Linked DNA regions of Funiculus sociatus GB2-C1. The protein of the gene in region 1 interacts with the protein of each later gene in a pairwise test. Links are inferred from orthologs where the notes say so. Each region holds a gene or a part of one and is shown in the gene's direction. Other genes may lie near its edges.

Region 1 (8,000 bases):
TGTGAAGGCGGCTGCTGATTTGGTGAAACAGTCGTGGTCTGATTTGTCGCCTTCTTATCTCGGTAGTACTTCTACCCGCTAAGAAGACCTGGCGAATATAATTCGCGGCTACACAAACATAGCCCGCCTGCGCGGGCTATAAATTTCCCTCTGATCTGTGAGAAAGGTCAGGGGGTTTTTATTGAACCACAGAGGCGCTGAGGACGCTGAGGACGAGAGAAAGAAGGGAAGCGATCGCTATCTTCAGCAGAAAGTTGAATTGTAATAATTTTGGATTCCCTCATGTTTCTAGTTTAGAGATTGGAATGAGCGCGATCGCTTCTTTTTCCTAAGTTTATGTCAAGCTGCCATCTTAGCTAGCGCTAATCTTTCCCTTTCTATTCAAGTAGTTTCATCTCAAAATAAAACTTATTTCATCAACCAAAGCTATAGATACTGCGGTGAAATTTGACAAGCCTGGAAAAAAGATATAGAGCCAGTTTAATTGCGAAATAAGCGTAAGTTATTTGATTTATTCACTACTGATTGATGTGCTAAATCGCATCTAAGCGCAAACTGTTTGCAAACCTATTTATGAGCATCACCTCTTGTAGGAATAGATTGCCCTAACTTATCTTGTAAATGTTTTTTCGCTAAGTTGAAAGCTGCGTAGTAAGGCAGATGGATACTACCACGCAACTCGGCTTCCCGATGGGCAGAAGTAGTAGCTTCACTGGCGAGTTTCTTGGCTAAATTAAGATACTCTGACCAGTCAAACGCCATCGTGGAACTCTGGAATAGTAATCAATTACTTCTTAATTTAGTAGGCTAGAGGTCGCAACCAATCTTCATCGAACTGGCTGATGGTTCTTTCAAGGTGTATAGCGTTTCTCGGTTGGGTGGAATATATTGCGGTTCTGAAGTCTGGTCTACGTTGGTGGGGTCATAGTATTGCCATGTCCCTACAGATGTATCGTACCCAATCTAAAATTACTATAAAAGTTTTTGAGGCGTTACACTTCTTCTGGATGAAGCAGAATTGTATTTTTCGCTGCGGTGTTTAGCAGCTTTGTAATTGATGCTTAGTGCCAAAAAAAAATCATAGTTTAATTATTATTGCCAAAATTTATTTCATGCGGCAGTCTTGGGTGCGATCGCTATCTTTTTAGCAGAAATTTCAATAGGAAATTAAACCGTGAGAAAAGAGAGGACAGGGAGCAAGAGAAAAAGAAAAGCCCCAACTCCCAATAGCTAAACAATTTTGTAACGCTGCCCTATGCCCTATTCTCATGTCGATGCCACGGAACCAAGTTGTTGACCTTGGTTTTGGCACACCCAAGCGATGAAGGGCAGACCTCCCCTCCTGTGAGTTATGCCGCAGGAGAGAGTGGTTCACAAATCCCAGGCGCGATCGCTACCACTCAAGACTAGGCGCGATCGCCTTCGGAAAGCCCCTAAATGAGGATAAATGTTAAAAAGTATTAAGAACAGACTTGGAATGTGAACGTAATGCCGCAGAATTATTTGCGGAAGGTAGCTGAGTCTGAGGCGGTGTGTACCGACGGTTACGCTGAAAAATGCTAGAGATACTGAATCGCACACTTTAAGCGTAAAGTACATCTAATAGCAGCGATAAACTCAGACATTCCTTGCAGAATGCCAGTTTCAGCCTATCTGAATTAAAAACTTCTTTTGATTGGAGGAATCCAGAAATGAGTATCGTCACGAAATCTATCGTGAATGCCGATGCCGAGGCTCGCTATCTCAGCCCAGGCGAATTAGACCGGATCAAGAACTTCGTCACCTCCGGTGAAAAGCGTCTGCGGATTGCCCAAATGTTGACCGATTCCCGCGAGCGCATCGTTAAGCAAGCCGGCGACCAGCTGTTCCAAAAGCGTCCTGATGTTGTTTCCCCCGGTGGCAATGCCTACGGCGAAGAAATGACCGCCACTTGCCTGCGCGACCTAGACTACTACCTGCGTCTAGTAACCTACGGAATCGTTTCCGGCGACGTTACTCCGATTGAAGAAATCGGTCTGGTTGGCGTTCGCGAAATGTACAAGTCTCTGGGTACCCCAATTGAAGCAGTCGCCGAAGGCGTTCGCGCTATGAAGAATGCTGCTTCCTCAATGATGTCTGGAGAAGAAGCTGCTGAAGCAGGTTCTTACTTCGACTACGTGATTGGTGCCATGCAGTAGGGTGTTTCCCCTTCCCTGCTCTTGATTTAGATCTGACTACGTGAGATAAGGAAACAAAAAAATGCAAGACGCAATTACTGCTGTTATCAATTCCTCCGACGTTCAAGGCAAATACCTGGACACTGGTGCCTTAGAAAAGCTCAAGGGCTACTTCCAAACAGGCGAACTGCGGGTTCGTGCAGCAAGCACAATCAGCGCTAACGCTGCCACCATTGTTAAAGAAGCTGTTGCTAAGTCCCTGCTGTACTCGGACATCACCCGTCCCGGCGGCAATATGTACACCACCCGTCGCTATGCTGCTTGCATCCGCGACCTGGACTACTACCTCCGCTATTCCACCTATGCCATGTTGGCTGGCGACCCATCCATTCTGGATGAGCGCGTGTTGAATGGTCTGAAAGAAACCTACAACTCTCTAGGCGTTCCCGTTGCTGCAACTGTGCAGTCTATCCAAGCCATGAAAGAAGTTACCGCCAGCTTGGTTGGTGCTGACGCTGGTAAGGAAATGGGCGTCTATTTTGACTACATCTGCTCTGGTTTGAGCTAAGCGATTTTCGGTTAATCGCTAAAGTTCAACAGGCGAGCATTTTGTCTGGCGAAGTCTGGGAAGTCTGGAGTGAGTGCTAGCCCGTCAAAGGCTTGTTTAATTCAGTTAATGAGTTTTAACGGTCTAGCATTGACTCTTGACTCCCAGCCTTCTGTTTGATAGGGATGCGTAAATCCCAAGAGCGTTTCAAATCAAAAATTTACTCAGCTTAATAGGAGAAATACACCCATGCGGATGTTTAAAATTACTGCCTGTGTCCCCAGCCAGACCCGTATTCGGACTCAGCGGGAGTTGCAAAACACTTATTTCACGAAACTGGTTCCCTACGAAAACTGGTTTCGCGAACAGCAGCGGATTATGAAAATGGGTGGAAAAATCGTTAAGGTTGAGTTAGCTACTGGTAAGCCTGGGGTCAATACTGGACTGCTTTAATTCCTTCTTTCGCAGGCTAATTTACAGAATTTTTAACAAAGGCGGCAGGAGTTTCCCTTTTAAACCCATAGGGTAAAAGTGAGACTCCTGCCGCACAGTATTTAGGGGTTAAATCAATACGGTTCACCTAGACTTAAAAATCAAAGACCTGCTACAACTGTGTATCCGGGTTTAAAGGGGTTTGCTTTTGCGCGTTAAATTGCTATCATGCAGCGATTGAATGTCACTTCAAAAGCCACGTCTTTTGTGAATTTACGTCAGCTAGTTCCCTTTTTTAATCCCGCCGTCCAAGATTGGGCAATAGATGCCCGGTTGTTGAGGTGGCTGACCTTCCTCTGGCTATTTATCGGCTTAGTGGTTCTGTTCTCAGCATCTTATCCCAGTGGGGATGCTGAGTATGGGGATGGACTGTACTACTTCAAACGGCAAATTATCTCGGTGATGCTGGGGCTATTGGTATTTAACGTGGTGGTAAATTTCCCCCTGCGTCATGTACTGGGAATAGCCAATTGGGGTGTGATACTGCTGCTGGGGGTAATTTTCGTCACTCTAATTCCGGGAGTAGGAACCACAACTAATGGTGCCACGCGCTGGATTGCCTTGGGGCCGTTTCCGCTGCAACCTTCTGAGTTGATTAAGCCATTTTTGGTGTTGCAAAGCGCTCGCATTTTTGGAAACTGGGATAGGCTGACTTGGAGGGTGCGATTGACGTGGCTGTTTATTTTTTGCTGCGTACTTGTGGGAATTCTCCTACAGCCGAACTTGAGTACAACTGCGCTGTGCGGAATGACTTTGTGGCTGATTGCGCTTGCGGCTGGGTTGCCTTTTTCCTATTTGGGGGGAACGGCGCTGGGCGGGTTGCTTTTGGCAACGATCAGTATCAGCGTGAAGGAATATCAGCGGCGGCGGGTGATGTCGTTTCTTAATCCTTGGGCTGATCCGATGCAAGATGGATACCAGCTGGTTCAAAGTTTACTGGCGGTAGGGTCTGGCGGTACTTGGGGGTCTGGTTTTGGGCTGTCGCAACAGAAGCTGTTTTATTTGCCGATTCAGTACACAGATTTTATTTTTGCGGTGTATGCAGAGGAGTTCGGCTTTGCAGGCAGTTTGCTGTTGATAGTGTTGCTGATGGCTTATGCGACGCTGGCGCTGATGGTGGCGATGAGGGCTAAAACTCCCATTCATCGGTTGGTGGCGATTGGAACAATGGTTTTGATGGTGGGGCAGTCGCTGCTGAATATTGGTGTTGCTACGGGCGTTTTGCCTACAACTGGTTTGCCGTTGCCGTTGTTTAGCTATGGTGGCAATTCGATGATTGCGAGTTTGATGGCGGCGGGGCTGTTGATTCGGGTGGCAAGAGAAAGCAGTGAGGCTGAGGTTTTGCCTTTGCAGGGGCGGAGGTTTGTTCAGGGGCGATCGCGTCGGGTTATCCAAAAGCCTAATGCTTAGATGAGGTCTTGGAGTTGCCCACAAAAATCACCAGTCTAAGTGAGCTAAAATTCAAGCAGAGCAAGCATTTTACACGCCAACTGCCCCATGTTTGAAACTCTCTCTACCAGACTTTATGAATTAGAACAATTTGCTAATCACCTTGTCTCTACCCAGCTGACACATTTGGGCTTTCTCAGCATCGCAGTCATTTTTGCAGCAGGGTTATTTACCAGCCTGACACCCTGTATGCTTTCCATGTTGCCAATTACCATTGGCTATATTGGGGGATATGAAACTAAAAGTCGGCTGCAAGCCGCTGCCCAATCGACTTGGTTTTCGCTGGGATTGGCAACGACGCTGGCGGGATTAGGAATCTTGGCAGGTTTACTGGGACGAGTTTACGGTCAGGTAGGATTCGGGTTGCCGATAATTGTTAGCCTTTTGGCAATCCTGATGGGGTTAAATTTACTCGAAGCATTGCCTTTACAGTTGCCTGCTTGGGGTGGTTTTGAATGGATTTCTAAAGACTTACCAGAGGGTGTCCGTTCTTATCTGATTGGCTTAACTTTTGGGGTGATAGCTTCCCCTTGCAGTACCCCTGTTTTGGCAACTTTGTTGGGTTGGGTTGCCACGACGCAAGATTTTGTGTTAGGTGGAGTTTTGCTGCTATCCTATACGGCGGGATACGTCGCACCTTTGATTTTGGCGGGGACTTTTACTGCTTCTATTAAAAAGTTGCTGGAGTTGCGTCAATGGTCTGGTTGGATAAACCCGGTCAGCGGCGCTTTGTTGGTGGGATTTGGTGTATTTTCGCTGCTGTCTCGGCTTCCTGTAGGTTAATGGCTAATGGTAATAAAAACAATTAGCTATTAGCTATTACCTATTAGCAATTATCAAAAAATGACTGGAAAAGATTCTTTTTTATCAAATTTGGTGTCAACTCCCAAAAATTTCTTTCGGCGGGAGTTGTTACCGTTGCTCTCCGATTTGCGGTTAGCGATCGCGCTGTTACTAGCGATCGCATTCTTCAGCATCTCTGGTACGGTGATCGAACAAGGTCAATCTCCCGCTTTCTACCAAGCTAATTATCCAGAACATCCCGCCCTGTTCGGTTTCCTGACTTGGAAGGTAATTCAGGTAATCGGATTGGATCATGTTTATCGTACTTGGTGGTTTTTGTCAATAATGATTTTGTTTGGCAGCAGCTTAACCGCCTGTACCTTTACTCGCCAGTTTCCAGCTTTGAAAGCTGCGCGACGGTGGAAGTTTTACGACCAACCCCGACAGTTTGAGAAACTTGCCTTAAGTGCAGAACTAGATAGAGGTTCGCTGAGTACGCTTACCCAGTTGTTGCAGCAACGACGCTACAAAGTTTTTCAAGAAGGAGATACACTCTACGCCCGTAAAGGAATTGTCGGTCGCATTGGCCCAATTGTGGTTCATGCCAGTATGTTACTGATTCTGGCGGGGGCGATTTGGGGGTCAATCACCGGATTTGTGGCACAGGAAATGGTGCCAAGCGGTGAAACTTTTCAGGTGAAAAATATTATTGAAGCTGGTTCCTGGGCGCTGCCACAAGTTCCCAAAGATTGGTCGGTGCGGGTGAATCGCTTCTGGATTGACTATACACCAGAAGGTAGAATTGACCAGTTTTACTCGGATTTGTCGGTGCTAGACAATCGAGAGCAAGAAGTTGACCATAAGACGATTCACGTCAATCAGCCGTTGCGCTACAAAGGCGTGACGTTCTATCAAACTGATTGGGGAGTCGCAGCTATCCGGGTAAAGTTGAACAATAGCCCGGTTTTACAGTTGCCGATGTCTTTATTAGATACTGGCGGTAGGGGTAGAATTTGGGGAACTTGGATTCCTACTAAACCAGATTTGAGTGAGGGAGTTTCCCTGCTGGCGAAAGATTTGCAGGGAACGCTGCTACTTTATGATGCTAAAGGTCAGCTGATTAATACGGTTCGCTCTGGGATGTCGGTAGACGTTAATAAGGTGAAGTTGACTATTACTGATGTTGTTGGTAGCACTGGCTTACAAATCAAAGCAGATCCAGGCATTCCGATGGTTTATGCTGGCTTTGGCTTGCTGATGTTAGGTGTGGTGATGAGTTACTTTTCCCACTCGCAAATTTGGGCTTTGCAAGAAGGCGATCGCTTCTATGTTGGTGGCAGAACCAATCGGGCGCAAGTTGCCTTTGAGCGAGAATTAATTGATATTCTCGATAAACTGGCGCACTCGAAGGCAGAAGTTCCAGTTGTTGAGGTTCAAGCGATCGCTTAATCGAGTTCACCTATTTCTAGCTTGGAAAGAGACTCTGCCTCCTTCCAAGCTTTCCCAGCCTCTGCCTGAGAAGAAAATGGGCTTTTATAATACTCACGACTTAGGAGTTTTCTTTGACAGATGCTTTTTGAGGACTTGCAGAACTTGCTTGCTTTCAAAAGGTTTCGTTAAAAAATCATTCGCACCGACAAATTTTGAGCGCACCCGGTTAATCAAACCATCGGAACTGGTGAGAATAACTACAGGAGTCTGACGAAAAGCAGAACTGTTCCGCAGAAAACTACAAACATTATAACCGTCAGTTTTTGGCATCACTAAATCCAAAAAAATCAGGTCTGGTTTGTGTTTGGCGAGGGTAGCAACCCCTTGAATGGGATCTTGAATGTACACTACTCGGTAGCCAGCAGGGATAAGAATCTCTTTTAAATATTCTCCCACCATAGGAGAGTCGTCTACACAAGCGATCGTGGACTCACTTTTCCTAATGCCATCAATTAGATAACTGGGTGCTAAGGGGGGAGGAAAATCTGGCACTGTTTGCAGTTCCACTACCCCTTGTTGGTAGAAATGATGCAACAGACGACCTACTCTGGTAAGCGGTTGCTTCATCTTCAAAGCTAGATCCCAAATGGTGTATCGACCATTGAATAAGGCAGTTAAATTAAGAAAAGTATCTACAGAACATTGGGTCACATCAGATGGAGACTGCTTAAGGACGGGTGCCATCTCTGGATCGAGATAGCTGACTCCCAAACCTTGCCATTGCTGATAAAGGTGTTGGCTTTGCTGGATAAGGTGCTGAATTTCCAAGAAACACAAGGTGAGGTAAAAAGGAAGTCGCGGCTCTTGGTATTCGCGATCGCGCCAACACCCTGATAAACTCGGCTGGCGGATCATGGAGAACAAGACTTCTTGCGTACTCTCACACATCACTGCTTTAACTTGAGCCGCACTTAAGTGACCTTGAGCCATCCCTTGATGCAGCAATTGGCATTCCCAAAGTTGGGTGGTAGCTAGTTGGTCGTTTTCAACTTTCCAATCCGGACAGTGGCGTTTCAAAGCTCGTTGCCAACGTCGGACTCGATGAGTTTCCCCAACGGCATAAACTAATTGACCGAGGAAAA
Region 2 (3,488 bases), on another replicon or contig:
AGCTCAATCACCAGGTTGGCTGCGATCGCTTGCCTACGTGCAGCGCGTATCAGACATATTGTGCTTCGGCTTGATTGCCGCTACGCTGGGGGTTTATGCTTGGACAGTCTATACTCAGCAGATGTGGAGCCGGCAGTACAAGCATCTGGAAACCTTGCAACGCAATGAGCGACAGATGACGGCGGCGAATGAAGTCTTGAAAGATAAGTTGGCTCAAGAAGCTGAGCGTCCGGGAACTGGCTTGGTTTCTCCTAATCCCGCCAACACCATCTTTTTAGCGCCTGCACCGCAGCGCCAGTCACTGCCCACACCAGCAGCGACTGCTAACCCAGAACCAGCACCAACAATGCCAATGGGCTACTAGAGGCATGGAGAATTCAGGATCTAGAAGTCGTAGGACATCTACGCAGAAAGTCTCCGGAAATGGCAAAACTACGAACCTGTTGAATCACAAAGCTAGTAGGATGCCATCAGCCAAAAAACTGCCCCTAGAAGCTACTCGTGCCAGAAAAAATCATCAGGTATCAAATAATGTAGAGACGCGCAATCTCGCGTCTCTAATGGGTGCCAAAAGTCCGCAAGAAGAGAAACAAACAAGCGGCATAATTCCTTTTCTTGCCTTGCTGTCTAATCCTTCATCCATCCGGCTGCTACTCGTTTGGGGAGTGCTGTTCGCAAGTGGGTTAGGGCTGGCGCTGAATGTGTATCGGCTGCAAATTGTCAAGGCACCAACACTGCTTGCAAAAGCGCGACAGCAGCAAATGGTATATCTGCGTCCGTTTGTGCCGCGCCGCGCGATTGTGGATCGCAACGGCAACGTTTTAGCAACAGACCGCCCTGCTTATACACTGTTTGCCCACCCAAAGCTGTTCAAACAATCAAAATCTGCGATCGCTACCAAGCTAAGTGGGACTTTGGGAATTTCTGCCGACGCGCTGGTTACTATGTTTAACCAGCGCGATAGTGGGATTCGGGTTGCCTACTCTCTAACCGAAGAACAGGCTGACAAGATCGCCCAACTGCGAAACGATGGACTTGAACTGATTCAAAATTACGCCCGCCTCTATCCTCAGAAGGATTTAGCAGCAGACGTGGTGGGCTATGTCGATGTTGACCATCGCGGACAGGCAGGTGTGGAATATAGTCAGGAAAATTTACTGGTGCGTGCTGTTCGCACCGTGCGACTCAGCCGCGCTGGGAATGGCACGTTAATGCCTGACCATTTGCCAGAAGGATTGCTGCACTTTGATGACCTGCGACTACAGCTGACGATTGACTCTCGCTTGCAACGGGCGGCGCGATCTGCCTTGAAGCAACAGATAGAGTTGTTTAGAGCTAAGCGTGGTACGGTTATCGTTATGGATGCGCGGGATGGTGCTTTGCTGGCGCTGGTGGCAGAGCCGACCTATGACCCGAATGAGTATTTTAATTCTGACGTGGGTTTGTTTAAGAACTGGGCGCTGGCTGACCTTTATGAGCCGGGTTCGACGTTTAAACCGTTGAATGTAGCGATCGCTCTGGAAGCTGGAGCAATTACACCAGAAACTACATTCTATGACGGCGGTAATATTCAGGTAGGTGGCTGGCAGATCAAAAACGCTGAACCTGGCCGTCACGGGAGGCTCACAATTTCTGAGATTCTGCAATACTCCAGCAACATTGGCATGGTACAAATCATGCAACAAATGAAGCCAAGCGTCTACTACGGCTGGCTGGAACGCCTGGGGCTGGGGCAAACAGCGGGCATTGACCTGCCTTTTGAAGCACCAGGGCAGATGAAAAGCTCTGAGCAGTTTACTTCATCTCGGATTGAACCAGCTACCACCTCGTTTGGTCAGGGATTCTCTCTAACGCCTATCCATCTCGCACAGATGCACGCTTCTCTGGCCAATGGTGGCAAACTGATAACGCCCCATCTAGTCCGGGGGTTATTTGATACTCAAGGGCAGGTGTTTTGGCAACCAAATCAACCAACACCGCGCCCCCTCTTTTCCCCGAAGACTACCCAGACGGTGTTAGAAATGATGGAAGCTGTGGTGGTAAAGGGAACGGGTAAAGCGGCTCAGATTCCAGGTTATCGGATTGGTGGTAAAACGGGAACTGCCCAAAAAGCCAGTGCTACAGGAGGATACTCTAGTGCCAGAATTACAAGCTTTGTGGGTATCTTGCCTATAGATTCTCCCCGCTATGTGGTTTTAGCTGTAGTGGATGAACCGAAAGGGGAAAATGCCTATGGTTCCACTGTGGCGGCACCAGTGGTTAAATCAGTCATGGAGGCGCTGATTAGTATCGAACAAATTCCACCTTCGGCGGAAAAATGAGGGGATTGGGGATTGGGGATTGGGGATTGGGGATTGGGGATTGGGAAGAATCTTAGCCAGTTCCTAGTCCCTAGTCCCTAGTCCCTAGTCCCCAGCCCCTACCCCCTAGTTTGGCTTTGCAAAAGTTGCTCCCACATCTGATCTTGGGTTTGGGCGGGTTGCAGACAAGTTAGCCCTTGACAAACTAATCCCACCGCCTCAGATGGCATCACCTCTGCATTGCATACAGTTGTGGGGAGATATTGAGCGATCGCGCTGGCAAGTTGGTTAACTGTGGTGCGAAGCAGCGTACAGTGAAGATACCAATCCAGCCCGGTAAACAAACCTGGACACGCTTGTGGCGATCGCTCCATTATGCTGCTAAATGCTTGTAATGTTTGCTCTGCCCGATCGAGATATTCCAGATTTTCCGTGAGCATAGCTAGACGGACTAAGTTGGCGATCGCTATCCCGTTCGGCGCTGGTGTAGCATTATCCACATAGCTACGCTCTCGCACGATTAGATCGCTACTGGCATCCTTCGCTGTGTTATAGTATCCACCCAGTTCCACACTCCAAAGAAATTCGTCAAACTCTTCTTGCAACTGTATCGCTTTCTCCATCCAGAAACGAGCTTGAGTCACTTGGTGCAAATCTAGCAGGGCTTTGATAAACAGGGCGTAATCTTCCGACTGCGCCAATACGGATGGACAGCCGTCGTAGTTAAGGCGGTGGAAGCGTCCGTCAATAAATTGGCGATCTAAGATGAAATTGGCAGCGCCTCCAGCGAGAGACAAATACTCTTCTTTGCTGAATACTCCGTAAGCTCTGGCTAAACCTGAAATCATCAGGCTATTCCATGCCACAATCATTTTAGTATCGGTGACAGGTGGAATCCGTCCCGGCCAATTTCCAGTTTTTGCCTCTTGGTTGTTGCGGGCTGGAGGAAAATTTTCTAATCCTGCCTTAACACCATAACGAGCTTCAAACAGCTTTTCTAAAGCTGCTTCTAGTGTTTTAGTCAGTTTCCCTGGATGACGGCGCTGCAATACAATTTTGCCTTCAAAGTTGCCTCCTGGTGTCACTGTAAACTGTTCTTGAATTTCTGCAAACTCTTGGGGAGTTAGCAACTCGGCTATTTCCGGGTAACTCCAAATGTAAAACGCCCCTTCTTCGGGTTCTGCCTCT

What was found. The genes of interacting proteins can lie anywhere in the genome.
Region 2: the proteins of NDI42_RS18950 (region 1) and NDI42_RS14965 interact in binary tests that used the Escherichia coli proteins (3 or more experiments, as listed by UniProt). The link is inferred for Funiculus sociatus GB2-C1 from one-to-one orthologs.

What each region holds. Positions count from the first base shown.
Region 1 is NZ_JAMPKJ010000043.1:37,084-45,083, forward strand. The notes cover bases 2,645-5,484. They hold NDI42_RS18950 (FtsW/RodA/SpoVE family cell cycle protein), read left to right. Parts: upstream 2,645-3,363; coding sequence 3,364-4,605; downstream 4,606-5,484. Other genes in these bases: apcB (allophycocyanin subunit beta), read left to right, coding at 2,645-2,724; NDI42_RS18945 (phycobilisome linker polypeptide), read left to right, coding at 2,953-3,156; NDI42_RS18955 (cytochrome c biogenesis protein CcdA), read left to right, coding at 4,693-5,427. Also shown: NDI42_RS18925 (phycobilisome rod-core linker polypeptide), read left to right, coding at 1-82; NDI42_RS18930 (hypothetical protein), read right to left, coding at 568-762; apcA (allophycocyanin subunit alpha), read left to right, coding at 1,692-2,177; more of apcB, read left to right, coding at 2,239-2,644; NDI42_RS18960 (cytochrome c biogenesis protein), read left to right, coding at 5,488-6,876; NDI42_RS18965 (response regulator), read right to left, coding at 6,970-8,000.
Region 2 is NZ_JAMPKJ010000029.1:5,760-9,247, reverse strand. What follows is about bases 1-2,940. They hold NDI42_RS14965 (peptidoglycan D,D-transpeptidase FtsI family protein), read left to right. Parts: upstream 1-560; coding sequence 561-2,321; downstream 2,322-2,940. Other genes in these bases: NDI42_RS14960 (thioredoxin domain-containing protein), read right to left, coding at 2,420-2,940; NDI42_RS14970 (hypothetical protein), read left to right, coding at 1-364. Outside these bases: more of NDI42_RS14960, read right to left, coding at 2,941-3,488. UniProt on the Escherichia coli protein: Essential cell division protein that catalyzes cross-linking of the peptidoglycan cell wall at the division septum. Required for localization of FtsN.